Regions from separate parts of the Lelliottia sp. RD5 genome, predicted to be linked through region 2. Evidence: predicted binding sites of a transcription regulator. Region 2 holds the regulator's gene; each other region holds the start of a gene.
What was found. Region 2 encodes Fur, which represses iron uptake genes when iron is present. Its sites were predicted from a motif close to ATAATAATGAGAACNACTATCAA; they were not measured.
Positions count from the first base shown of each region.

Region 1: the regulator Fur is predicted to act here: its motif matches at 1,571-1,593, upstream of fes (enterochelin esterase).
Region 3: the regulator Fur is predicted to act here: its motif matches at 2,620-2,642, upstream of fepB (Fe2+-enterobactin ABC transporter substrate-binding protein).

Region 1 covers NZ_JBVYHQ010000004.1:305,924-313,974, reverse strand. Annotated here, with positions in the region: gene entF (enterobactin non-ribosomal peptide synthetase EntF) at 1-67, opposite strand, end outside; gene AC0LWE_RS15595 (MbtH family protein) at 64-276, opposite strand; gene fes (enterochelin esterase) at 312-1,517, opposite strand; gene AC0LWE_RS15585 (TonB-dependent siderophore receptor) at 1,769-4,021, shown strand; gene entD (enterobactin synthase subunit EntD) at 4,268-4,936, shown strand; gene sitD (iron/manganese ABC transporter permease subunit SitD) at 4,905-5,744, opposite strand; gene sitC (iron/manganese ABC transporter permease subunit SitC) at 5,741-6,598, opposite strand; gene AC0LWE_RS15565 (manganese/iron ABC transporter ATP-binding protein) at 6,595-7,419, opposite strand; gene AC0LWE_RS15560 (metal ABC transporter substrate-binding protein) at 7,423-8,051, opposite strand, start outside.
Region 2 covers NZ_JBVYHQ010000001.1:1,468,358-1,476,408, reverse strand. Annotated here, with positions in the region: gene chiP (chitoporin ChiP) at 1-848, shown strand, start outside; gene chiQ (ChiQ/YbfN family lipoprotein) at 902-1,231, shown strand; gene fur (ferric iron uptake transcriptional regulator) at 1,366-1,812, opposite strand; gene fldA (flavodoxin FldA) at 2,104-2,634, opposite strand; gene ybfE (LexA regulated protein) at 2,792-3,079, opposite strand; gene ybfF (esterase) at 3,208-3,981, opposite strand; gene seqA (replication initiation negative regulator SeqA) at 4,165-4,707, shown strand; gene pgm (phosphoglucomutase (alpha-D-glucose-1,6-bisphosphate-dependent)) at 4,732-6,372, shown strand; gene potE (putrescine-ornithine antiporter) at 6,472-7,785, opposite strand; gene speF (ornithine decarboxylase SpeF) at 7,782-8,051, opposite strand, start outside.
Region 3 covers NZ_JBVYHQ010000004.1:318,352-326,402, reverse strand. Annotated here, with positions in the region: gene entE ((2,3-dihydroxybenzoyl)adenylate synthase EntE) at 1-1,293, opposite strand, end outside; gene entC (isochorismate synthase EntC) at 1,303-2,478, opposite strand; gene fepB (Fe2+-enterobactin ABC transporter substrate-binding protein) at 2,666-3,625, shown strand; gene entS (enterobactin transporter EntS) at 3,830-5,077, opposite strand; gene fepD (Fe(3+)-siderophore ABC transporter permease) at 5,314-6,318, shown strand; gene fepG (iron-enterobactin ABC transporter permease) at 6,315-7,307, shown strand; gene fepC (iron-enterobactin ABC transporter ATP-binding protein) at 7,304-8,051, shown strand, end outside.

The DNA of each region.
Region 1 (8,051 bases), on a different contig from region 2:
ACGTTGAAAGCTGCTCCGCCATCCAGATCCCCGTCTGGGCCGCCACGAGAGGAAGACGCGCGCTCATGCTTTATCCTCCGCAAAATGAGAGGGTACAAGCGTCTGCCAGTTTTCGGTCAGCCATTGTTCGCAGTCTTGCAGAGATCGTGGCTCGCAGATCACACGCCAGCCAGCGGGCAATGCGCACCCCTGCGGCCACAGACTGTACTCACCGTGGTGATTTTGCAAAATAGCGAATTGCCCCTGTGGATTGTCGAAGGGATTACTGAATTCCATACAAACTCCTGTCGAGAGAAATCGCCTGCCTGGCGTTAATGAATGAGTGGCTGCCAGAGAGTCATTAGCCCCTGCGTCAGCCCGCCTCGCCAGCAAAGCGCATCATGTCCGCCGTCGACCTGACGCCAGAAAACTGTTTGCTGCGGATGCTGTAGTTGGGCGTAAAGAGCCTGATTGGTGCGGAAAATCAGCGGTTCACGACGCCCTGCCTCAAGCACGATACGCAGGCCCGTCGCCGATTTTTCACCCGCTTTGAGTTGTTCGATAAGTTGCCCGTCCTGATCCGCGCCGCGATGCGGCCACCAGTACGATCCCGACTGGCTGAGCACGCAGCCAAACCGCTGCGGCCAGTTGAGTGCGGCATACAGTGACGACAGGCCGCCAAAACTTTGCCCGGCGACCACAGTCCGATCCGCGCGCGCGCTGAAGGGCGTTAACGCCTGTATTTGCGGGAGCAACTCCTCCTGTACCGCCAGCCAGAAATCAGGGTTACAGGGCAGCTCACGGCTGCGGTGCGCGGTGTCGATAACATCAATTAGCACGTACACCGCGGGCGGCAATTGGCCCTCTTGCGTCAGTGTGGCCAGCGGCGACCAGACGGGCATGCTTTCGGCCCAGAACTGACCGTCGAGCAGTACCGCCAGCGGACGTTCTGCCGGGTTTTCATCCCCGGTGGTAAAAATCCACACGCGGCGGGAATTACCCAGACGTGGGCTGTGCCAATCGATACATTCGGGTGGTGAAAACGGTGTATCAGCGTGATTCCAGCCGGGCTGCACGGGTGCGTGCGGCATTTCGAGCGCCGAAACCGGATGCCCGCGGCCACCGCGCCAGCTTTGCGGGTTAAGCGGATCGGAAATCGCGCGTGGCAGCAGTTTGCGCCATCCTTCGCGCAGCGCCATGCGATCGGGCGTGGCGGCGCTGAAGACCGCTTCGGCAAAATCGTGTTCGTTTTCAGAGGGGATAAAACAGTAACTGCCGCGCCATTCCGGGCTGAAATCACCCTGCCACCGCCAGACGTCGGTATCGGGAATACGTTCGAGGGATTGCGGCTGCGCATTTTGATGATGATCGGTGACGCCAGTGATGTAGATCCACACCCGTTTTATCGCCGATGAACGCGCCGTGCCAGCCGGATCGCGCCACCAAAACGTGACACGATAAAGGTCTTTTTCACGCGTCCATTCAGGACCGTTTTTCGACTGCCACCAGGCTTCACTTCCCGTTGTTATCGTCGTCACCCGCTTAACCTCATGTTTCACAGTATTTTGTTTCAGGACAAATTTTGTTGATAATATTATTGATAACTATTTGCATTTGCAATAGCGTAGTGCCCGCGCTGTGGGAAGCGCGCTCATAAAATAACCATGCCATGCATTGTGTGCGCTCGAGGACAGGGCTGCTTACGCAATATGCGGGTGACAACATGCCGCCTCCTCTCCCATTCGGGAATGGAGCCAAGGGGATGCGGCACTGAAAAGCAGGACGTACAATGAATAAGAAGATTCACTCCCTGGCCTTGCTGGTCAATCTGGGAATTTACGGGGTTGCAGCGCCCGCGATGGCTGACGACGCCACCGCCAGCAGCGCTTCGCACGAAGACACCATGGTGATCACTGCCGCAGAGCAGAATTTACAGGCGCCGGGCGTTTCTAAAATCACTGCCGACGAAATTCGTAAAAATCCGCCGGCGCGCGACGTAGCCGAAATCATCCGTACCATGCCAGGCGTAAACCTGACCGGCAACTCCACCAGCGGCCAGCGCGGCAACAACCGCCAGATTGACATTCGCGGCATGGGACCGGAAAACACCCTGATCCTGATTGACGGCAAACCTGTTACCAGCCGCAATTCCATCCGTCTGGGCTGGCGTGGCGAGCGCGATACCCGCGGCGATACCGGCTGGGTTCCACCTGAAATGGTTGAAAGCATCGAAGTGATTCGCGGCCCGGCGGCAGCCCGTTACGGTAACGGTGCAGCGGGTGGCGTGGTGAACATTATCACCAAAAAATTCGATGACCAGTGGCATGGTTCCTGGAATACCTATCTGAACGCGCCTGAGCATAAAGACGAAGGTTCGACAAAACGCACCAACTTTAACCTGAGCGGCCCGCTGAGCGGAGAGTTCAGCTTCCGTCTGTACGGCAATCTGGATAAAACCCAGGCCGACGCATGGGATATCAACCAGGGGCATCAGTCCGAACGTACGGGCATGTATGCCGACACGCTCCCGGCCGGGCGTGAAGGGGTTGAGAACAAAGACGTCAACGGCGTGGTGCGCTGGGACTTCGCTCCGATGCAGTCGCTGGAGTTTGAAGCGGGCTACAGCCGTCAGAATAACCTCTACGCAGGCGACACCCAGAACACCAACAACGATAACAGCAGCAACGGTCTGGTGAAGAAAAACTACGGTAAAGAGACCAACCGTATTTATCGCCAGAACTTTGCTGTCACCTGGAACGGCGGCTGGGATAATGGCGTGACCACCAGCAACTGGGCGCAGTACGAACACACCCGCAACTCACGTCTGGGTGAAGGCCTGGCGGGTGGCCTGGAAGGGTTGTTCAACAGCGATAAGTTTACCGATACCGATCTGTCGGACGTGATGCTGCACAGTGAGGTGAACCTGCCGATCGATTTCCTGGTGAATCAAAATCTGACCCTGGGAACCGAGTGGAATCAGCAGCGCATGAAGGATATGTCCTCCAACGGACAGGCCCAGCAAGGCGGCACGATCCCTGGTATGAGTGACGATCGCAGCCCGTATTCCAGCGCTGAGATCTTCTCCCTGTTCGCTGAGAACAACATGGAGCTGACCGACAGCACCATGCTGACGCCGGCGCTGCGCTTCGATCATCACACAGTTGTGGGCAACAACTGGAGCCCATCCCTGAACCTGTCTCAGGGCCTGGGCGATGACTTCACCCTGAAAATGGGCATTGCGCGTGCGTACAAAGCGCCGAGCCTGTATCAGACCAACCCGAACTATTTGCTCTACAGCAAAGGCCAGGGCTGCTACGCCAGCGGTGACGGCGTCGGTTGCTACATGATGGGCAACGACGATTTGAAAGCCGAGACCAGTATCAACAAAGAGATTGGCCTGGAGTTCAAACGTGACGGCTGGATGGCGGGCGTGACGTGGTTCCGCAACGATTATCGCGATAAAATCGAAGCCGGCTATGCCCCGATTGATCAGACCTCTCTCGGCAAAACCAAAACCGATATTTATCAGTGGGAAAACGTGCCGAAAGCCGTCGTAGAAGGCCTGGAAGGGACGTTGAATGTGCCGGTCACCGAGACGGTGAACTGGACCAACAACATTACCTACATGCTGCAAAGTAAGAACAAAGAGACCGGCGATCGTCTGTCGATCATCCCAGAGTACACGCTGAACTCCACGCTGAGCTGGCAGGTACATCAGGACGTGTCGCTGCAATCGACCTTTACGTGGTACGGCAAGCAGCAGCCGAAGAAATACAACTACAAAGGCAAACCGGTAACAGGTTCTGAAAGTGACGAAGTCAGCCCGTACAGCATTGTGGGCCTGAGCGCGAGCTGGGATGTGACCAAAAACGTTAGCCTGACCGGCGGCGTGGATAACGTCTTCGACAAACGCCAGTGGCGCGCAGGTAATGCGCAGACTACCGGTAACGATAAAACCGGAGCGTATATGTACGGCGCAGGCGCGTACACCTATAACGAGCCGGGTCGAACCTGGTATATGAGCGTGAATACGCACTTCTGATAGACCCGTCATACTTCGCGTTGCAGGTGCGTTGGCTGCGTTCGTTTACCCGAATCACTTACCTGAGTAAGCTCATCGGGATTCATTCACTTGCCGCGTGATTCGGCCTGATGGCCTCACCCCTACGGGGCCAGCGCAAGCGCTGTTCAAAACGCCAATGTCGTTTTGTCCTACAACTCGAATTGTTTAAGGTTTAAACTGTAAGCCCTCTTCCACCGAAGGGGGCTTTTTTCACTAAGGGAAACCATGCGCACGCTTCACACCACTTTTTCCCTTGCCCGCCAAACTGTCCACCAAATCACGTTTGAACCCGCCACGTTCAGTGACGCCGATTTGTTGTGGCTGCCGCACCATCAGCAACTGGCTCATGCTGCCCGCAAACGTAAAGCAGAACATCTCGCCGGACGCATCGCCGCAGCGCATTCGTTGCAGGAATTCAGTGTCCGCGCGATTCCTGGCATAGGCGTCAATGGCGAGCCGCTGTGGCAAACGGGGATCGTCGGCAGTATTACTCATACTGCCGCCTGCGCGCTGGCCGTCGCGTCGAATCACACACAGCAGCTGTTGGGGATTGATTGCGAACAGATCCTGAATGCACTTGAGGCGCAAGAGATCAAAGACGGAATTATCAGCCACGAAGAAGAGACGCTTTTACGTGGCACCTCCCTGCCGTTTGCGCTGGCGCTCACGCTGACATTCAGCGCCAAAGAGAGCGTGTTTAAAGCGCTGTTTCCCAGGGTTAATGTCCTTATGGGTTTTGACAGCGCCCGCATCGCGGCGCTTACAGCCGACAACCTGACGCTGGCGCTGACCCGTCCGCTCGCGGGCTTCAAAGAAGGCACGCCGTTTACACTTCACTGGCTGCGCGATGGCGAGCGGGTGATCACTCTGCTGTCACATTTTCCCGCCGCTTAGCCTTCACGCTGGTCACGACAAAAGTGATGATAAACACCAGCGCAAACAGCACCACGATGGTCGGCGCAGGCGCGCTGTCGAGATAAAATGACAGATATACACCGCTGACGGACACCAGCATGGATATCAGTACCGCCACCAGCAGCGCGACGTGGAAGCGCGTCGTGACCAGCACCGCTATCGCCCCAGGGGCAATCAGTAGCGATATCGACAAAATAATCCCCACCGCTTTTAACGTCGCCACGATGGTGAGCGAGACCATGCACAGCAGGCCATAGTGCAGCCATCGGGTGCGTAAACCGCTCACCTGTGCCTGCTGAAAGTCAAAGCAGAAGAGAAGAAAATCACGCCATTTAAGGCCAATGACCAGCGTAATCAGCGCCGCCACGATACCGCTCTGTGTGATATCCATCGCGTTGATCCCGAGCATATCGCCAAACAGAATATGATCGAGATGCACTTCCGGTTTAACGGCGATATAGAGAATCAACCCTGCGGCGAACATGCCGGAAAACACGATCCCCATGACGGTATCTTGCTTGATACGGCTGTTATCTTTCAGGTATCCCGTGGCGACGGCGCAGAATAATCCCGCCACAAATGCGCCTATCGCCAGCGGCAGACCGAGCATCCAGGCCAGCACCACGCCCGGGAACACCGCATGGCTCATTGCATCGCCCATCAGCGCCCAGCCCTTCAGGACCAAAAAGACCGACAGCAGCGCGCACGGCACGGCGACCATCAGTGAAATCAGCATCGCATTGTTCATAAAAGCGAACTGGAAGGGTTCAAGAAGTAGCGCGATCATTCCTTCACCTCCCGCACCTGGCGCGCCCGACGACGGTTTGCCAGCAGACCGTGCTTAGGCGCAAAGACAAACGCCAGCAGGAACAGCAGCGTCTGCGCAACCACAATGATGCCGCCCGTTGCGCCGTCGAGATAATAGCTGGCCCACGCGCCGAGGAAACTGGTGAGACTGCCAATCACCACCGCAATCATTAGCAGACGCGGAAAACGGTCGGTAAGCAGCCACGCGGTGGCGCCGGGCGTCACCACCAGACAGATCACCAGAAAGGCGCCGACGGTTTGCAGCGCCGCCACGGTGGACACCGCCAGCAGCGTGAAGAACAGGACTTTCAGGCGCTCAGGACGTAAGCCGATGGCGCGAGCGTGATTCTCATCGAAAAACGTCACCATCAGATCCTTCCATTTGAACAGCAGAATCACAATCGAGACCACGCCAATGATCGTGAGCTGCACAATATCTTCCGGGGCGATGGCCAGAATATTCCCCAACACGATGGTTTGAATATTCACGGACGTCGGATTGAGCGACACCATAAAGAGCCCCAGCCCGAAAAAGGAGGAGAAAATCAGCCCAATAATGGCGTCTTCTTTCAGGCGGCTTCGCTGGTTTAGAAACAGCATGCTGGCCGCCGCCAGTCCGCCCGATAAAAATGCCCCTAGCGAGAACGGCAGCCCGAGCATATACGCCCCTGCCACACCCGGCACAATCGAGTGCGAGAGCGCATCACCGATCAGTGACCAGCCCTTGAGCATCAGATAGCAAGAGAGAAACGCGCACAGTCCGCCCACCATCGCCGACACCCACATTGCATTGAGCATGTACTCATAGCCAAAAGGTTCCAGGAGCGTGTTCATAATGGTTCCCGCTTATCCGCAGGCAGACGATGCGACACGAAGGGCCGTTCGTCATCGGTAATAATGCGGTCTTCCGAGCCGCTGAGCACCACGTGGCGCAACACGCCGCTGAAGGCGCGCTCGAGATTCTCCGCCGTAAAGGTGGTTTCCGTCGGGCCACTCGCCAGCACGGTCCCTTTCACCATCACGGTGTAATCACAAAAATCGGTCACTGAACCCAAATTGTGGGTCGAGACCAGCATCGTTTTGCCTTCGTCGCGCAGCTCTCGTAGCAGGCTGATAATTCTGGCTTCGGTTTTGACGTCCACGCCAGTAAATGGCTCATCCAGCAGGATAACTTCGCCCTGCTGCGCGATGGCGCGCGCCAGGAAAATACGTTTTTTCTGCCCGCCGGACAGCTCGCCGATTTGTCGATGGCGTAATTCCAGCATATCGACGCGAGCCAGCGCCTCGGTGACCATCAGCCGATCCTTCTCTTTCGGGATGCGCATGAATCCCATGTGGCCGTAACGTCCCATCATCACCACATCTTCGACCAGCACCGGAAATGACCAGTCCACCTCTTCCGACTGAGGGACGTAGGCGACCAGATTCTGCCGCAGCGCCTGCTGGGTGGGCATCCCAAGAATCGCGATATTGCCGCTCGCCGCCCGCACAAATCCCATCACCGCTTTAAAAAGCGTGGATTTACCGGAACCATTCACGCCAACAAGTGCCGCAATGGAGCCGCCCGGTACGCTGAACGTCGCGTTTCGTAAGGCAGTGTGACCATTGCGATAGGTCACCGTCACATCGGATACGACAATCCCCTGAGCCTGCATCTTTTACTCCTTCATGCCGTCATGAATGCCCTGTACCAGCGTGCGGGTCGTGACATTGAGCAGATCGAGATAGGTGGGTACCGGGCCATTTTCGGCGCTCAGAGAATCCACATACAGTACGCCGCCGTAGTGGGTGTCGGTTTCACGCGCCACCTGACGAGCCGGTTTATCCGAAACGGTACTTTCGCTAAATACCGCCGGGATATGATTTTTCTTCACCAGGTCGATCACTTTGCGCACCTGCTGCGGCGTGCCCTGCTGATCGGCGTTGATCGGCCAAAGATAGAGTTCTTTCAGGCCTAGATCCCGCGCGAGATAGGAAAACGCCCCTTCGCTGGTAACCATCCAGCGCTTGTCTTCTGGGATGTCAGCCACCTGCTTACGCAGCGGCTCAAGCGTCTGGGTGATTTTTTGCTTATAAATTTCGGCGTTACGCTGATAGGTCTGGGCATTTGTCGGATCGTACTTCATCAGTGCATCGCGAATGTTATCGACGTAAATCAGCGCATTATCCGGGGACATCCACGCGTGCGGGTTGGGTTTGCCGTTATACGGCCCTTCGCTTATCCCCATTGGCGTGATCCCTTTCGTGACTTCCACTTCTGGCACGCCTTTCAGATGCTGGAAGAAAC
Region 2 (8,051 bases):
CGGGCGCGTTGAGTTTCTCCTATATGTGGACCAACGAATATAAAGCGCCATGGCACCTTGAGATGGACAAGTTCTACCAGAATGACAAGAAAACCAAAGTCGAGTATCTCCACTCGTTAGGGGCGAAATATGACTTTAAAAACGATTTAGTGCTGGAAGCGGCGTTTGGTCAGGCAGAAGGATACGTGGATCAGTACTTCGCCAAAGCCAGCTATAAATTCGATATCGTTGGCGGCCCGCTGTCGACCAGTTATCAGTTCTACGGTACGCGTGACAAAGTCAGCGATGGCGGTGTGAACGATCTGTATGACGGCACGGCATGGCTTCAGGCGCTGACCTTTGGCTACAAAATCGGGCAGGTTGATTTACGCCTGGAAGGGACATACGTGAAGGCCGAAGGTCAGCAGGGCTACTTCCTGCAGCGTATGACGCCGACCTACGCATCTTCAAATGGTCGCCTGGATATCTGGTGGGATAACCGTTCGGATTTCAACGCCGATGGCGAGAAAGCCGTATTCTTCGGTGCCATGTATGACCTGAAAAACTGGAATCTGCCGGGCTGGGCAGTTGGCGCATCTTACGCGTATGCATGGGACGCAAAACCTGCGGATATGGCGACGCCGGACGCTTACTACGATCCGAACTATCGCCTGAAAGAATCCTCATACAGCCTCGATGCCATCTACACCCTTCAGGACGGTCGCGCGAAGGGCACGATGTTTAAACTGCACTTCACTCAATACGACAACCATTCCGACATTCCAAGCTACTCGGGCGGTTACGGCAACATCTTCCAGGACGAGCGTGACGTGAAATTCATGGTCATCGCACCCTTCACCATTTTCTGATGAACACGCCGGCGGGATGATTCCCCCATCCCGCCGGAATGGAGACTGATATGTTGAAAAAATGTGTTATCGTCGCGATGCTTGCATCGGGACTGGTCGCCTGCGCACAGCCGCAAGCACCAAAAGAAGACTCACGACTGAAAGAGGCCTACAGCGCCTGTATTAACACCGCCGAAGGATCGCCAGAAAAAATTGAAGCCTGCCAGAGCGTGCTGAATGTGCTGAAAAAAGAGAAAGCGCACGAGCAGTTTGCGACGCAGGAAAATGTGCGGGTGCTGGATTACCAGGCCTGTATTCAGGCGCGTCAAACCGGCAATGATCAGGAAGTGGCAAAGCGTTGTGACAAGATCTGGCAGGAGATTCGCAGCAATAACACTAAGTAATTCTCTTTTGCCACGCCCGGTTGTGCGCCATCCTGATGCGAGTTGGATGGCGCACAACCGGGTTTTTTATTTTTAGCAGGTCTAGCAGGCAAAAAAAAGCCAACCGTCAGGTTGGCTCAGAGTATGCAAGACGATTATTTGGTGTCGTGCGCGTGATCGTTTTCGCGGCAATCGCCTTCAGCACAGTGACCGTAGAGGTACAGGCTGTGGTTGGTCAGACGGATACCATGACGAGTGGCAATCTCACGCTGACGAGATTCGATAGATTCATCGCTAAATTCAATCACCTTGCCGCAATCCAGGCAGATGAGGTGATCGTGGTGATGCTGTTGTGTCAGTTCGAAAACGGATTTACCGCCTTCAAAATTATGACGGGTGACAATCCCGGCGTCATCAAATTGGTTCAGAACGCGATAAACGGTCGCCAGGCCAATCTCTTCGCCCATGTCGATCAGACGTTTATACAAGTCTTCCGCACTGACATGGTGATTGTCCGGCCCTTGCAGTACTTCCAGAATTTTTAAACGAGGAAGCGTAACTTTCAGGCCAGCCTTCTTTAATGCGGTATTGTTGTCAGTCATGCGGAATCTGTCCTGTTGCTAAACGATTCACTTCTAAAGAAGAAGTGACAGAAAATGCACTTGGGATAATGCGTTTCATTATAGAACTGCCATGCCTAAATGAAAACTGCAAGTCTCAAGCAAAGTATGCTTATAAAAACGTGGTATCGCCAACAAAGTTGAGCGAAGGCATCCACTTTAACCTGGGATATTGTACAGGTATGAAAGCAAAAGTTAAAAATTTGTAGCAATTATTTTAATTGGAATTACCTATCAATGCGGCGCAACAGTTTTGCAGCGCCGCACGATCAATCAGGCATTCAGGATATCGTCGAGGTGAAGTTCTTCGCGGATCTGCTTAACCCATTTGTCTACGCGTTCTGCGGTGAGTTCTGGTTGACGGTCTTCGTCAATCGCCAGGCCCACAAAATGATCGTCATCCGCAAGGCCTTTAGACGCTTCAAAGTGATAACCCGCCGTTGGCCAATGACCGACAATCGCCGCGCCGCGCGGTTCGATGATGTCGCGAATGGTGCCCAGCGCATCACAGAAGTACTCTGCGTAATCTTCCTGGTCACCGCAACCGAACAGCGCGACCAGCTTACCGTTAAAGTCGACTTCTTCCAGCGTTGGGAAGAAATCGTCCCAGTCACACTGTGCTTCGCCGTAGTACCAGGTTGGAATGCCCAGCAGCAGAATATCGTAACCTTCGAGATCTTCTTTACTGCTCTTCGCAATGTCATGGACGTCGGCAACGTCTTTACCTAGCTGTTTTTGAATGTTTTTTGCGATGTTTTCGGTATTACCGGTATCGCTGCCGAAGAAAATGCCGATGATTGCCATGAGTAAAATAACCTCTTGAAACTTAATGGTATGGTGGCACAAATTGTCCACGGATAAGGGCAATCATAGCAGAACAGAGAAGTCAGCGGAAACAGCTATCACGCGGGACTGCACTCTGTGCTACATGAAAGTGGGGTAAGGGCGATTTTTCAGACTTTTACTGTGAATGGCGCAATGCCTGCAGTTGCAGCATAAGCATCTCTTCGATCAGCTCGCTGCGGCTGATTTCACGGGCCTCAGCCAGTTCGCTTAGGGCGTCGACTGCGTCCGCATTGAGTTTTAACTCGACGCGTTTAAGCCCACGACTTTTGTCGCGTTTAAGCTGGTTTCGCTTATTGATGCGCAACTGTTCATCGCGCGAAAGCGGATTGGTTTTAGGTCGTCCCGGTCGACGTTCAGTCGCGAACAGATCTAATGTCGTACGGTCCGTTTGTTCTTTGGCCATGATTCAGAGACTTCGGGGAAAACGAGCGGCCCTGCTATTGCCGGGGCGATGAGCGCGACATCATACATTACTGATATCAGCACGCCAACGACTGGAGGCCAACAGGTGTCCAGTCGCTGACATTTTAATCAAATCGCGTTCTCAGAGAGATAACGGCGGATGGCGCGCAGCACCGCGTCCGGTTTTTCGGCGTGAACCCAGTGGCCTGCACCGGCAATCACATGCGCACGCGCCTGCGGGAATTGCGCCAGCAGCGTATCGCGATAGGCTTCTGTGACATACGGTGAATTGCCGCCGCGAATAAAGAGCGTAGGGGCCTGCCAGGCTGGAATTGGCTGCCAGCCAACAATGTTATCGTATTGATCCCACAGAACCGGGACGTTAAACCGCCACGCGCCCTCGACGAACGACTTCAGCAGAAACTGCACCACGCCTTCTTCATCTAAATGCTCGCGCATAATCGCCGCAGCCTGCTGACGGGTTTTCGCATTGGCTTCAGTGACGGCATTGATCGCCGCAAAAATTTCGTCGTGGCGACGCACATCGTAATCCACAGGTGCCACATCAATCACCACCAGCTGGTTAATACGCTCTGGCGCAATCGCCGTCAGGGCCATCACCGCTTTACCGCCCATTGAATGGCCAATCAGCGTCGCTTTTTCGATGTTATTCGCATCGAGCGTATCCAGCAGATCCTGGGCCATCGCCGCATACGTCATCTCTGGATCGCGCGGTGAAACCCCATGGTTGCGCATATCGACCTGCAGAATATTGTGATCGGTAACCAGATCGCGCGCGAGCACGCCCAAATTATCGAGGCTGCCAAAAAGCCCGTGAACCAGTACGATGGGAGAATTATTGTTCGGCGATTGTGCAGATTGCGCTCGGCTATTCAATTTCATGGCAAAGTTCTTTTTTTACGTATGTCAGGTTAGGGTATTATGTTGACCATTCTGCCGCCCGGCTGCAAGGATCCAGTTTATTCTGACTTTTGCCGCCACCCTGGCTTGACCCTATCCGCGGTTGGGATTAGCCCCTATAATCCCAACGACTTGTATTCAGATAAGATATTGCACTGGATTAAGATGAAAACAATCGAAGTTGATGATGAGCTCTATGCGTATATTGCCAGCCACACGCGACATATTGGCGAGAGTGCGTCCGACATTTTACGTCGCATGCTGAAATTTTCTGCCGCTTCACAGCCTGCAACTCCGGTTTCGAAAGAGGTTCGCGCGTCAAACGTCGTGGCGGAAGCTAAAACCGTTGCGCCGGTTAAAGACAAAGTGCGTGCTGTGCGTGAACTGCTGCTCTCCGACGAATATGCAGAGCAAAAGAAAGCGGTTAACCGTTTTCTGCTGGTGCTGACTACACTTTATTCACTGGATAACAAAGCGTTTGCAGAGGCGACCGAGTCGCTTCACGGCCGTACGCGCGTGTACTTCGCGGCGGATGAGCAGACGCTGATTCAAAACGGTAACCAAACCAAACCAAAACAGGTTCCGGGTACCCCTTATTGGGTCATCACCAATACCAACACCGGACGCAAATGCAGCATGGTCGAACACATCATGCAATCAATGCAATTCCCGGCGGAATTGATTGAAAAGGTTTGCGGTACAATTTAACCCTTGCATAAGAAGGACCAGGCAATGGCAAATCACGAACGCGCGGGTCAGCCTGCGCAACAAAGCGATTTGATTAACGTCGCTCAGCTTACCGCTCAGTACTATGTATTGAAGCCGGAAGTGGGCAACGCAGAACACGCAGTGAAGTTTGGTACGTCTGGCCACCGCGGCGGCGCGGCGCGCCACAGCTTTAACGAACCGCATATTCTGGCCATTGCTCAGGCCATCGCTGAAGAACGCGCCAAAAATGGTATTACCGGTCCGTGCTTCGTCGGTAAAGATACTCATGCGCTGTCCGAACCGGCCTTCATCTCCGTACTGGAAGTGCTGGCAGCGAATGGTGTGGATGTCGTTATCCAGGAAGACAACGGCTATACGCCAACGCCTGCGGTCTCGAATGCTATTCTGGTGCACAACAAAAAAGGCGGCGCGCAGGCGGACGGTATCGTTATCACGCCATCGCACAATCCACCGGATGATGGCGGTATCAAATACAACCCACCTAACGGCGGCCCGGCTGATACCAACGTCACCAAAGTGGTGGAAGACCGTGCGAACGCGCTGCTGGCGGATGGTCTGAAAGGTGTTAAACGTATTTCTCTGGATGCCGCGATGGCTTCTGGTCACGTGAAAGAGATCGATCTGGTTCAGCCGTTTATCGAAGGGCTGGCGGATATCGTGGATATCGCAGCGATTCAGAAAGCCGGTTTAAAACTGGGCGTGGATCCGCTTGGTGGCTCCGGTATTGAATACTGGAAACGCATCGCGGAGTTCTACAAGCTGGATCTGACCATTGTGAACGATCAGGTCGATCAGACGTTCCGCTTTATGCATCTGGATAAAGACGGCGCAATCCGTATGGACTGCTCGTCAGAGTGCGCGATGGCCGGCCTGCTGGCGCTGCGCGACAAATTCGATCTGGCGTTTGCCAACGACCCGGATTATGACCGTCACGGTATCGTCACCCCTGCGGGCCTGATGAATCCAAACCACTATCTGGCGGTGGCGATTAACTATCTGTTCCAGCATCGCCCTCAGTGGGGTAAAGAGGTAGCGGTAGGTAAAACGCTGGTGTCATCTGCGATGATTGACCGCGTGGTGAACGATCTGGGCCGACGGCTTGTGGAAGTGCCGGTAGGTTTCAAATGGTTCGTTGACGGTCTGCATGACGGCAGCTTCGGTTTTGGCGGCGAAGAGAGCGCGGGCGCTTCCTTCCTGCGTTTCGACGGCACACCGTGGTCGACCGATAAAGACGGGATCATCATGTGCCTGCTGGCGGCGGAAATCACGGCCGTCACCGGTAAAAATCCGCAGGAACATTACAATGAGCTGGCTGCGCGGTTTGGTGCGCCGAGCTACAACCGTATTCAGGCGAGTGCAACCTCGGCTCAGAAAGCGGCGTTGTCTAAGCTCTCTCCAGAGATGGTGAGCGCGAGCACGCTGGCGGGTGACCCGATCACCGCACGTTTGACGGCGGCGCCAGGTAACGGTGCGTCCATCGGCGGTCTGAAAGTGATGACTGAAAACGGCTGGTTCGCAGCGCGTCCGTCCGGTACGGAAGATGCGTACAAAATCTATTGCGAAAGCTTCCTCGGCGACGAACACCGTCAGCTGATTGAGAAAGAAGCGGTAGAGATTGTCAGCGAAGTGCTGAAAAACGCGTAAATGTGTTTGAGCGGGTGGGGCTGAAGCTCTCACCTCAACCTTCTTCCACGGAAGAGGGGAAAACAACGGCAACCGCAGGGTTGCCGTTTTACGTTTACCTCAGCTGTGCTTATTTTTCAGTTCAAAACGCGGTGACACCAGACCGTACAGCGTCCAGCCCATAAACGTCACCATCGCGCCATACAGCATCGCTTCCTGGCCGGAAGAGTACAGCGCATAGAAGCTGTAAATCGCCCCGACCAGCGCCACAAAATTGGCCACTTTCGCTTTGCCTGGTTCGACATTTGCCATTTTCTGAATGATCACCAGCGCTGCCATCGACAAGATATATGGAATGATATTCGTCACGACGGCCAGATTGACCAACACATTGAATTGAGTGCTCAGGGACGGACTAATAGTCATCAGCGACAAACCGCTCTGGAAAATGACAATCGCCAGCATCCCCTGAATCGGCGCTTCTGACTTGCTCACACGCGAGAAGATTTTTGGGAAATAACCGGAATCCGCAGAAGATTTAAATACCTGCGCAATCGTGAACTGCCAGCCGAGCAGTGAACCGCAGCAGGACATCACCATCAGCCCCATGATCACTTTCCCGACTTCCGGCGTAAACATCTGCGCAAAAGCCAGACCAAACGGCGCGGTAGAGTTTGCCAGATCCATATTCGGCACAATCCCGGCGATCACGTTGGTCGAAACGATGTAAATCACTGCGGCACCCAGCGTGCCGCCCAATACCGCGATCGGCACGTTGCGCTCTGGGTTTTCCACTACTTCGGCGTTGGCACACGCTGACTCCAGCCCAAGAAATGCCCACAGCGTCATCGCAATCGACGACCCAACCGCGGTAAAGAACGGTACGTGATGCGGGTTCCAGGAGTTGGCGTACAGCGTCGGGCTAAACCAGAACCAGCCGATAATGCACAGTCCGACGACCGGGATGATCACTCCCCAGACCGTCACGCTGCTGATTTGCCCGGTAATGCGTGCGCCGCCAAAGTTGGCGATAGTACAAATCCACAGCACGCCAATGGTCGCGAGGCCGATCTGCACCGGGGTGAGCGCTGCGCCAAACAGCTCCGTCCCGTAGCCAACCGCCGAGATCGCGATCGCCACGTTGGCGATCAGCAGCGACACGCCGTAGGTGTAGTTCGCCATAAAGTTGCCCGACTTACCGAAGGCGTATTCGGCGTAGCCGCCCATCCCGCCGGACTTACGGCTAAACATTCCGCATTTAGCAAATGCCCACGCCAGCGCCATCGACCCGACGGCTGTGACCAGCCAGGAGATAATCGAGATCGTCCCCACTTCCGCGAGTTTGGTGGGCAGCATGATGATGCCTGAGCCCATCATATTCACCATTGTCAGAATAGTGAGCTGCACAACGCCCATCTTATTGGATTTACTCATAGTTTTTCCCCTTTCAGCAGCGTGGGTTGAGCAATGGGTTGTTTAATCACGTAGCAACGTACCTGTTTGCGCCCGTCACACTCTTCGATATACACACCCTGGAGTTCCGGTGCGAAGCCCGGCAGCAGGTTGATACCCTCTTCAAGCACAGTGAAATAGCGCAGAACCGCATCGCCCCAAACTTCTCCTGGGACCACGCACAGCACGCCCGGTGGGTAAGGGAGGGCGCCTTCGGCGGCAATTCGGCCTTCGGCGTCGCGCAGAGA
Region 3 (8,051 bases), on a different contig from region 2:
TTCACGCCCCTGCACGGTGATGTAACCCTGCTCGTCGATGGAGATCAGATCGCCGGAGCAGTAAAAACCGTCGGCATCAAAAGCGCTGGCATTGTGTTCCGGGCTGTTGAAATAGCCACGGAAGGTGTACGGCCCGCGCGTCATCAAACGCCCGACTTCACCGCGCGGCAGCGGTTGTCCGTTTTCATCTGCCACCCACACTTCGTCATCCGGGCACATTGGACGGCCTTGAGTGTTCATGATGCGCTCCGGGGTGTCGTCGAGCGCGGTGTAGTTCACAAGCCCTTCCGCCATGCCAAAAACCTGCTGCAGCTGACAGCCAATTTCCGCCGGAATGCGCGCCGCAAGCGTGGCAGAAAGTCGTGCTCCGCCCACCTGTAATAGCGTCAGCGACGCCAGTTGAGCGTTACCCGCTCCTTCCGCGATGGCCTGCAACCACAGGCTGACCGCAGGAGGAACCAAAGACGCAACGTTGAGCTGGTGTTTTTCAATCAGTGGGAAGCAAAGCGTGGCGCTCGGATCGTTCGCCAGCGCCACGCACCCACCCGCCATAAATACGCCCAGCGATCCCGGAGAACTCATCGCAAAGTTGTGCGCTGCGGGCAGCGCGTTCAGGTAGCGCGTTTCAGCCGTAATGCCGCACACTTCGTTGCTGCGCAAAATGCTGTAGTAGTAGTCGTTATGCGTGCGCGGGATCAGCTTTGGCGTGCCGGTGCTCCCGCCAGAAAGCTGGAAAAACGCCACTTCATCGGCAGGCGTCGGGCTGGCGATAAAGTTGTCCGCCGGACGCGCAATGGCCGTCTCCAGCGCGTGTTCACCGTTATCACCGCGCAGCAGCACCACGCGCACGGAGCGGTGTTCATCGACAAACGTATTCAGGAAATCATCGTCCGCAAACAGCGCATGCTGGCGATCGGCAATCACCAGCGCGGGCGCAATTTGAAGTGCGTACGCGTTCAGCTCGCTGCGTTGATGGCTAAAAAGCGCATTCACGGGGGCGACGCCCGCCTGCAGCAGGGCAAAGAAAGTGATGTAAAACTCGGCCACGTTGCCCAGTTGCACCAGCGCCGTTTCGCCGCGCTTAATCCCCTGCGCCTGCAGTGCGGACGCGAGGTTATTCACTGCCTGGTGAAGCTGACGGTAGGTGTACTGCCGCTCGCCGTCGAAAACTGCCGTCGCGTCGCTGTCAGCATGACGCGTCAAAATGTCGGTCAGCGGCACATCTTGCCAGTAGCCTTTTTCACGGTAGCGCCGGGCAAATTCCTCAGGCCAACGGGTAAAGGGAAGCGTCATGATTATTCCTCAGTGCAAACCAAAAACGTTGAGCATGGTGGAGAGTTTGACGCCGGTTTCGCGCCATTCGCCGACGGGTGATGAGGCCGGGACAATGCCCGCACCAGCAAACAGGCGAACCGTGTTTTCATGGAGGCGCGCACAGCGGATCGTTACGACCCATTCTCCGTTGCCTTCGCTGTCGCACCAGCCGACGATCCCGCCGAACAGTTCGCGGTCAAACGGCTCCAGAGAGGCAATAATTTCTTTAGCGGCCTGATGCGGGAAACCGCTCAGCGCAGGCGTCGGGTGCAGCAGACAGGCCAGCGTCAGGGCATTTTCATTTTCCCGCGCTTCGCCTTCAATCGGCGTTGCCAGATGCCAGAGCGTAGGCGTGGTGATCAGCTGCGGTGAAGACGGCATTGCCAGCTTATGGCTGCGTTGTTCCAGCACGGTTTTCATCGCCTGCGTCACAAGATCGTGTTCGTGGCGGTCTTTTTCAGAGGCCAGCAGTTTGTTTCCGGCTTCGCGATCCAGCATATCGTCGGGCTGACGACGCGCAGAGCCGGCCAGCGGCAGCGAGCTGAAATGTGCCCCCTCTTTGCGCAGCAGCAGCTCAGGGCTCGCCCCCAGCAGCACACCGCCGTCTTCGAGCGGAACGTGGAAGTTAAAACTTGCCGGGTTTTGCGCGATCAGGCGTTCCAGCAACGCACCGCTGTCGATGTGCCGATCGGTGGCGATATCAATCAGCCGCGAGAGCACCACTTTATTGACCTGCGGCGTCGCAGTGAGGGCGGCGGCGCGGGCGACCATCTCTTCAAATACGGGCTGCGGTGGGATTTCCGTGCGGCTTACGACCGTCAACTCCTGCGCGCCGGAATGGTAGCGTGCGGATTTCTGTCGCGCCGGACGCGAAAAAGTTTGCCAGCTTTGCGGAATAAACAGTGACGAAGGTTTGCGGGTATCAAACGGAATGGCGCCCACCATAATGGGATGCGAAATCCCGCTGGCTTTAGCGTCATTGAAGGCCTGCGCCAGCTTTTGCTGGAAGGCGCCAGCCGGATCGTCGCCGCCTGCTGCGGACTCCGAAAAACGGGCAAAACAGCCAGATGTGGTGAAACTGCGGTTCGGCGACATAAAGAAAAAGCTGTCTGATTGCAGCGTGGTCGCGGTGTGTTGAACTTCCTCAGCCAATGACGTATCCATATCATCCTCCTAAAATGATAAACGCAGTAAGAATAATTATCATTTATATTTTCGATGGCTAACCTAATAGCAGAGCGCGACGGTGTCAACCGCCGACAGCGCAACTTGTGCGACTATTGCTTGCATCCCTTCGCCGCATTTATGAAAATGAGAAGCATTAACCTCCGCAAAAACAGGATGTCGCTTTGTGAAATGCCCTGCTGTTTGTCGTCACGCCCTGCTGTTGGCAGGCCTTTTTGTTTTAGGACTAACCTCAGCCATCGCCGCAGACTGGCCCCGTCAGGTCACCGACAGCCGTGGCGTTCATACCCTGGAAAGCAAGCCGACGCGCATTGTGTCTACCAGCGTCACGCTGACCGGTTCGCTGCTGGCCATTGACGCGCCGGTTGTGGCCAGCGGCGCGACGACGCCGAACAACCGCGTGGCGGATGCGCAAGGATTTATGCGCCAGTGGGGGGATATCGCCAAAAAACGGCAGGTTTCGCGTCTCTATATCGGCGAGCCAAGCGCTGAAGCCGTTGCCGCGCAAATGCCGGATCTGATTCTGATCAGCGCGACCGGCGGAGATTCTGCCATGGCGCTTTACGATCAGCTCTCCACTATCGCGCCGACGCTTGTCATCAATTATGACGACAAAAGCTGGCAGGAACTGCTGACTCAACTCGGCACGCTGACCGGACACGAAAAGCAGGCCGCCGCGCGTATCGCCGAATTTGATCAACAGCTGACGTTGGTGAAGCAGCAGATGAAACTCCCGCCGCAGCCGGTGAATGCGCTTGTTTACACCGCCGCCGCGCACAGCGCGAACCTGTGGACCGCGGAATCGGCGCAGGGCAAATTCCTGCAACAGCTCGGATTCCAGCTGGCTGAGCTGCCTGCTGGACTGAACACCTCAAAGAGCCAGGGTAAACGCCACGACATTATCCAGTTGGGTGGTGAGAATCTGGCGGCAGGGCTGAATGGACAAGGGCTATTTTTGTTTGCGGGCGACCAGAAAGATGTCGATGCGATCTACGCTAATCCGCTGCTGGCGCATCTGCCTGCGGTGCAAAACAAACGCGTCTGGGCGCTGGGTACGGAGACCTTCCGCCTGGATTATTACAGCGCCATTCTGGTGCTGGAACGTGTAAACGCGTTGTTCAAGTAAATACGAAATATACCCTCTCCTTTTTTGGGTGAGGGCATCGGGCTGAAAAGTAAAAACAAAACGGCAACTGGATTGCCGTTTTAGTCTTTTCTCCCTCTTCCTGTGGGAGAAGGTATCAAGCCGCGCAAGGTAAAAAAAACGGCAACTCAGTTGCCGTTTTAGTGTTGTCTTCCTCTCACCAGGGAGAGGACCGGGGAGAGGGCATCAGGCCGCACTATCCTTCAACACCACTTCCTGACGGAATCGGCGCAGCTCCGCCAGGGTTATCAGCAAAATCACACCGACAATCGCCAGCACAAATCCACTGCTGCTGGCTGATGCCACCGGCGTCATAATCACGCCAAGCCCGCCCAGGATCGCCGCCCCAATCGCATCGCCCGTCACGTTCTGCGCCGTCCATAAACCGTTGATGCGCCCCAGCATCCCTTCCGGCGTTTGCGTCTGAATCAGGGTGTATTGCAGCAACGAACTCACTGCGCTCAGCCAGCCAAACAGCGCCAGGCACACCACGCCCAGCGCCCAAAACGGCATCAGGCTAAAGAAAGCGATGGCGATAAACGAGGCGACGGTTGCAGAGAGCATAATCAGCCCCGGGCGCGCACTGTGTGCCAGATTGCCACTGGTCAGCGCGCCAAATGCCGCACCGAGTGGGATCGCCGCATACAGCAGGCCAATTTGCGAGGCGCTCATTTGCCACTCCATCGCCAGCGCCGGATAGAGCACGCGCACCGCACTCGCCATCGTCAGCAGCCCGCCCAGCAGGGCGATGCCGCCAATCAGCGGATTGCTAAACAGAAAACGAATTGCCGCCATCAACGATTTCAACGGGTGTTCGCGCGGCTGCGGCGGGGGCGGCAAAAGCGGCAAGCGCAGCAGGGTTAACGTGGTGATAAAGGTTCCCGCTGCCGCTAAACCGTAGTTCCACGCCACGTTGCCGGTCGCCAGCAACAGGCCGCCAACCATCGGTGAAATCACCGATCCGAGACGTACGGTGAGCATGGTGATCGCCCCCGCCTGCATCAGATTTTCTCGCCCAACCAGCGCAGGCGTAGCCGCCAGAAGTGCCGTCACGCCCAGCGAGGCGAAGAAGCCGTCCCATAATCCCAGCGCATAAATCGCGATCAGCGACGGCTCCGGCAGCATGGCGTTCAGGCACAGGCCAATAAAGCCAACGCCGCACGTCCCGCGCGCCAGCAGAATCAATTTTTTACGCTCGTGGCGATCCGCCAGCACCCCGCCGACCATTAGCCCAATAAACATCGCGCTGCCCGTTAAGGTCACAGACAAACCAACCAGCCAGCTGGATTGCGTCATGGCCTGGATTTGCACCGGTACGGCAACGCCGAGCAGTCCGAGGGATAAAATGGAGATGAAACGCGCGATAAAAACGGCGCGAAACGCCGGATGCGTCTTGAGAAGGCTGAGATTGAGCAGCCAGGATTTTTGATTCATGACAAGGCCTTGAGATCTATCAATACCCTAAATAATTCAAGTTGCAGGAAGGCGGCGACACAGGAAATCCCCGGAAAATTACTTTGGTAAATGACCGGGGTGAGCGGGGAAAGCCAACGCGCCTGCAGCGTGAAGTATGACGGGTATATCTACCAATTTTATGGTGGCACATGCTAACATAGCCAAATAAGATAGATAACGATAATTACTATCATTATCAAATCATGGACGTTGCTATGTTGTCTTCTCCTCTCGCGGTACGCGCCGTTGCGGTGCCCTTTTTGTTGTTGCTGTTAATTCTTGCTATGGCACTCAGCCTGCTGGTTGGCGCGAAACCGCTGCCTGCATCCGTCATTTTTGACGCGCTTTCCGGAACATGCCAAAGCGCCGACTGTACGATTGTGCTCGACGCACGACTGCCGCGCACGCTCGCCGGATTGCTGGCGGGTGCGGCGCTTGGCCTGGCGGGAGCACTTATGCAAACGCTGACCCGTAATCCGCTGGCCGATCCCGGTATTCTGGGCGTCAACGCGGGGGCCAGTTTTGCGATTGTGCTCGGCGCGGCGCTGTTTGGACTCTCCTCCCCAACCGAACAACTGGTGATGGCATTTTGCGGCGCGCTTGCCGCATCGTTGCTTGTCGCCTTTACCGGCAGTCAGGGTGGCGGCCAGCTAAGCCCGGTACGCCTGACGCTGGCAGGCGTGGCGCTCGGCGCGGTGCTTGAAGGGTTATCGAGCGGCATTGCGCTGCTGAATCCCGATGTCTGGGATCAGCTACGCTTCTGGCAAGCCGGATCGCTGGATATCCGTACGCTACAAACGTTGCACATTGTCACGATCCCGGTGCTTATCGCCGCTATCGTTGCACTCTTTTTAAGCCGTGCACTCAACAGCCTGAGCCTCGGCAGCGACACCGCCACCGCCCTCGGTAGCCGCGTGGCACGTACCCAGTTGATTGGATTATTAACGATCACCGTATTGTGCGGCAGCGCGACGGCGGTCGTTGGGCCGATTGCGTTTATTGGCCTCATGATGCCGCATATGGCACGCTGGCTGGTGGGGGCCGATCACCGCTGGTCGCTCCCTGTCACGCTGCTGGCGACGCCGGTTCTGCTGCTTTTTGCCGATATTATTGGTCGTGTGCTGGTGCCGGGCGAGCTGCGCGTTTCGGTGGTCAGTGCGTTTATTGGCGCGCCGGTGCTGATTTTCCTGGTTCGCCGTAAGCGTGGAGGTGGGCTGTGATAACCCCTTCCCGCCGATTAGTCAGCACGTGCCTGCTGCTGGTACTCGCCAGCCTCATGGCCGCCGTCTGGAGTTTGCGCAGCGGTGCGGTCACGCTCGATTTTATGCAGGTTTTTGACGCCTTCACCGGCAGCGCGCCGCGTAATATCACGATGGTCGTCACCGAATGGCGTTTACCACGCGTGGTGATGGCGATTCTGGTGGGTGCTGCGCTCGGCGTGAGCGGCGCGATTTTCCAGTCGCTGCTGCGCAACCCGCTGGGCAGCCCGGATGTAATGGGCTTCAACACCGGCGCGTGGAGCGGCGTGTTAGTCGCGATGGTGCTGTTTGGTCAGCATCTCACGGCGATTGCCTTTTCGGCGATGGCGGGCGGCGTGCTCACCTCGCTTGTCGTCTGGGCGCTGGCCTGGCGCAACGGAATCGAAACCTTCCGCCTGATTATTATTGGCATTGGCATTCGCGCCATGCTGATGGCCTTCAACACCTGGCTGCTGCTGCGCGCATCGCTTGAAACGTCGCTCTCCGCCGGGCTGTGGAACGCAGGGTCCTTGAACGGCCTGACGTGGGCCAAAACGCTCCCCGCCACACCGATTATCATGCTGATGTTTGTCTGCGCGTGGCTGCTGGTGCGCAGAATGCGCCTGCTGGAGATGGGCGATGATAGCGCCTGCGCGCTGGGCGTGGGCGTTGAACGCTCGCGTCTGACGCTCATGCTGGTCGCCGTCGTCCTTACCGCTGCCGCTACCGCCATTGCGGGGCCTATCTCCTTTATCGCGCTGGTTGCCCCGCACATCGCCCGCCGCATGAGCGGCACGGCGCGCTGGGGCCTCACCCAGTCGGCGCTGTGTGGCGCACTTTTATTGCTGGTCGCGGACCTCTGCGCCCAGCAGCTGTTTATGCCTTATCAACTGCCGGTGGGCGTCGTGACCGTCAGTCTTGGCGGTATCTATCTCATCGTGTTGTTAGTTCAGGAGTCCCGCAAGAAATGACCCAGACAGCGACCCGCTTGCGCGGTGAAAACCTCACCCTCGGTTACGGCAAAAAAACCGTGGCGCATGAGTTAAATGTGGCAATTCCTGACGGCCATTTTACGGCGATTATCGGCCCGAACGGCTGCGGAAAATCCACGCTGCTGCGCACCCTGAGCCGTCTGATGACGCCGCAGCACGGGAGCGTGTATCTCGACGGCGAACAGATTCAGCAGTTTGCCAGTAAAGAGGTGGCGCGGCGCATCGGGCTGCTGGCGCAAAACGCCACGACGCCGGGCGACATCACCGTACAGGAGTTGGTCGCGCGCGGGCGTTATCCGCATCAGCCGATGTTTACCCGCTGGCGCAAAGAGGATGAAGCGGCGGTGACGGCCGCGATGCGGGCAACGGGCATAACCGATCTCGCTGGGCAGAGCGTCGATACGCTCTCCGGCGGACAGCGACAGCGCGCCTGGATTGCAATGGTACTGGCGCAAGAGACGTCGATCATGCTGCTGGATGAACCGACGACCTGGCTGGATATCAGCCATCAGATTGATCTCCTGGAATTGCTAAGCGATCTCAACCGTACGCAGGGGTATACCCTGGCGGCGGTGCTGCATGATTTGAATCAGGCGTGCCGCTACGCCACGCATCTGATTGCATTGCGCGACGGGAAAATCGTGGCGGAAGGCGCGCCGAAAGAGATTGTGACGCCTGAGTTGATCGAGCGGATCTACGGAATGCGCTGCATGATTATCGACG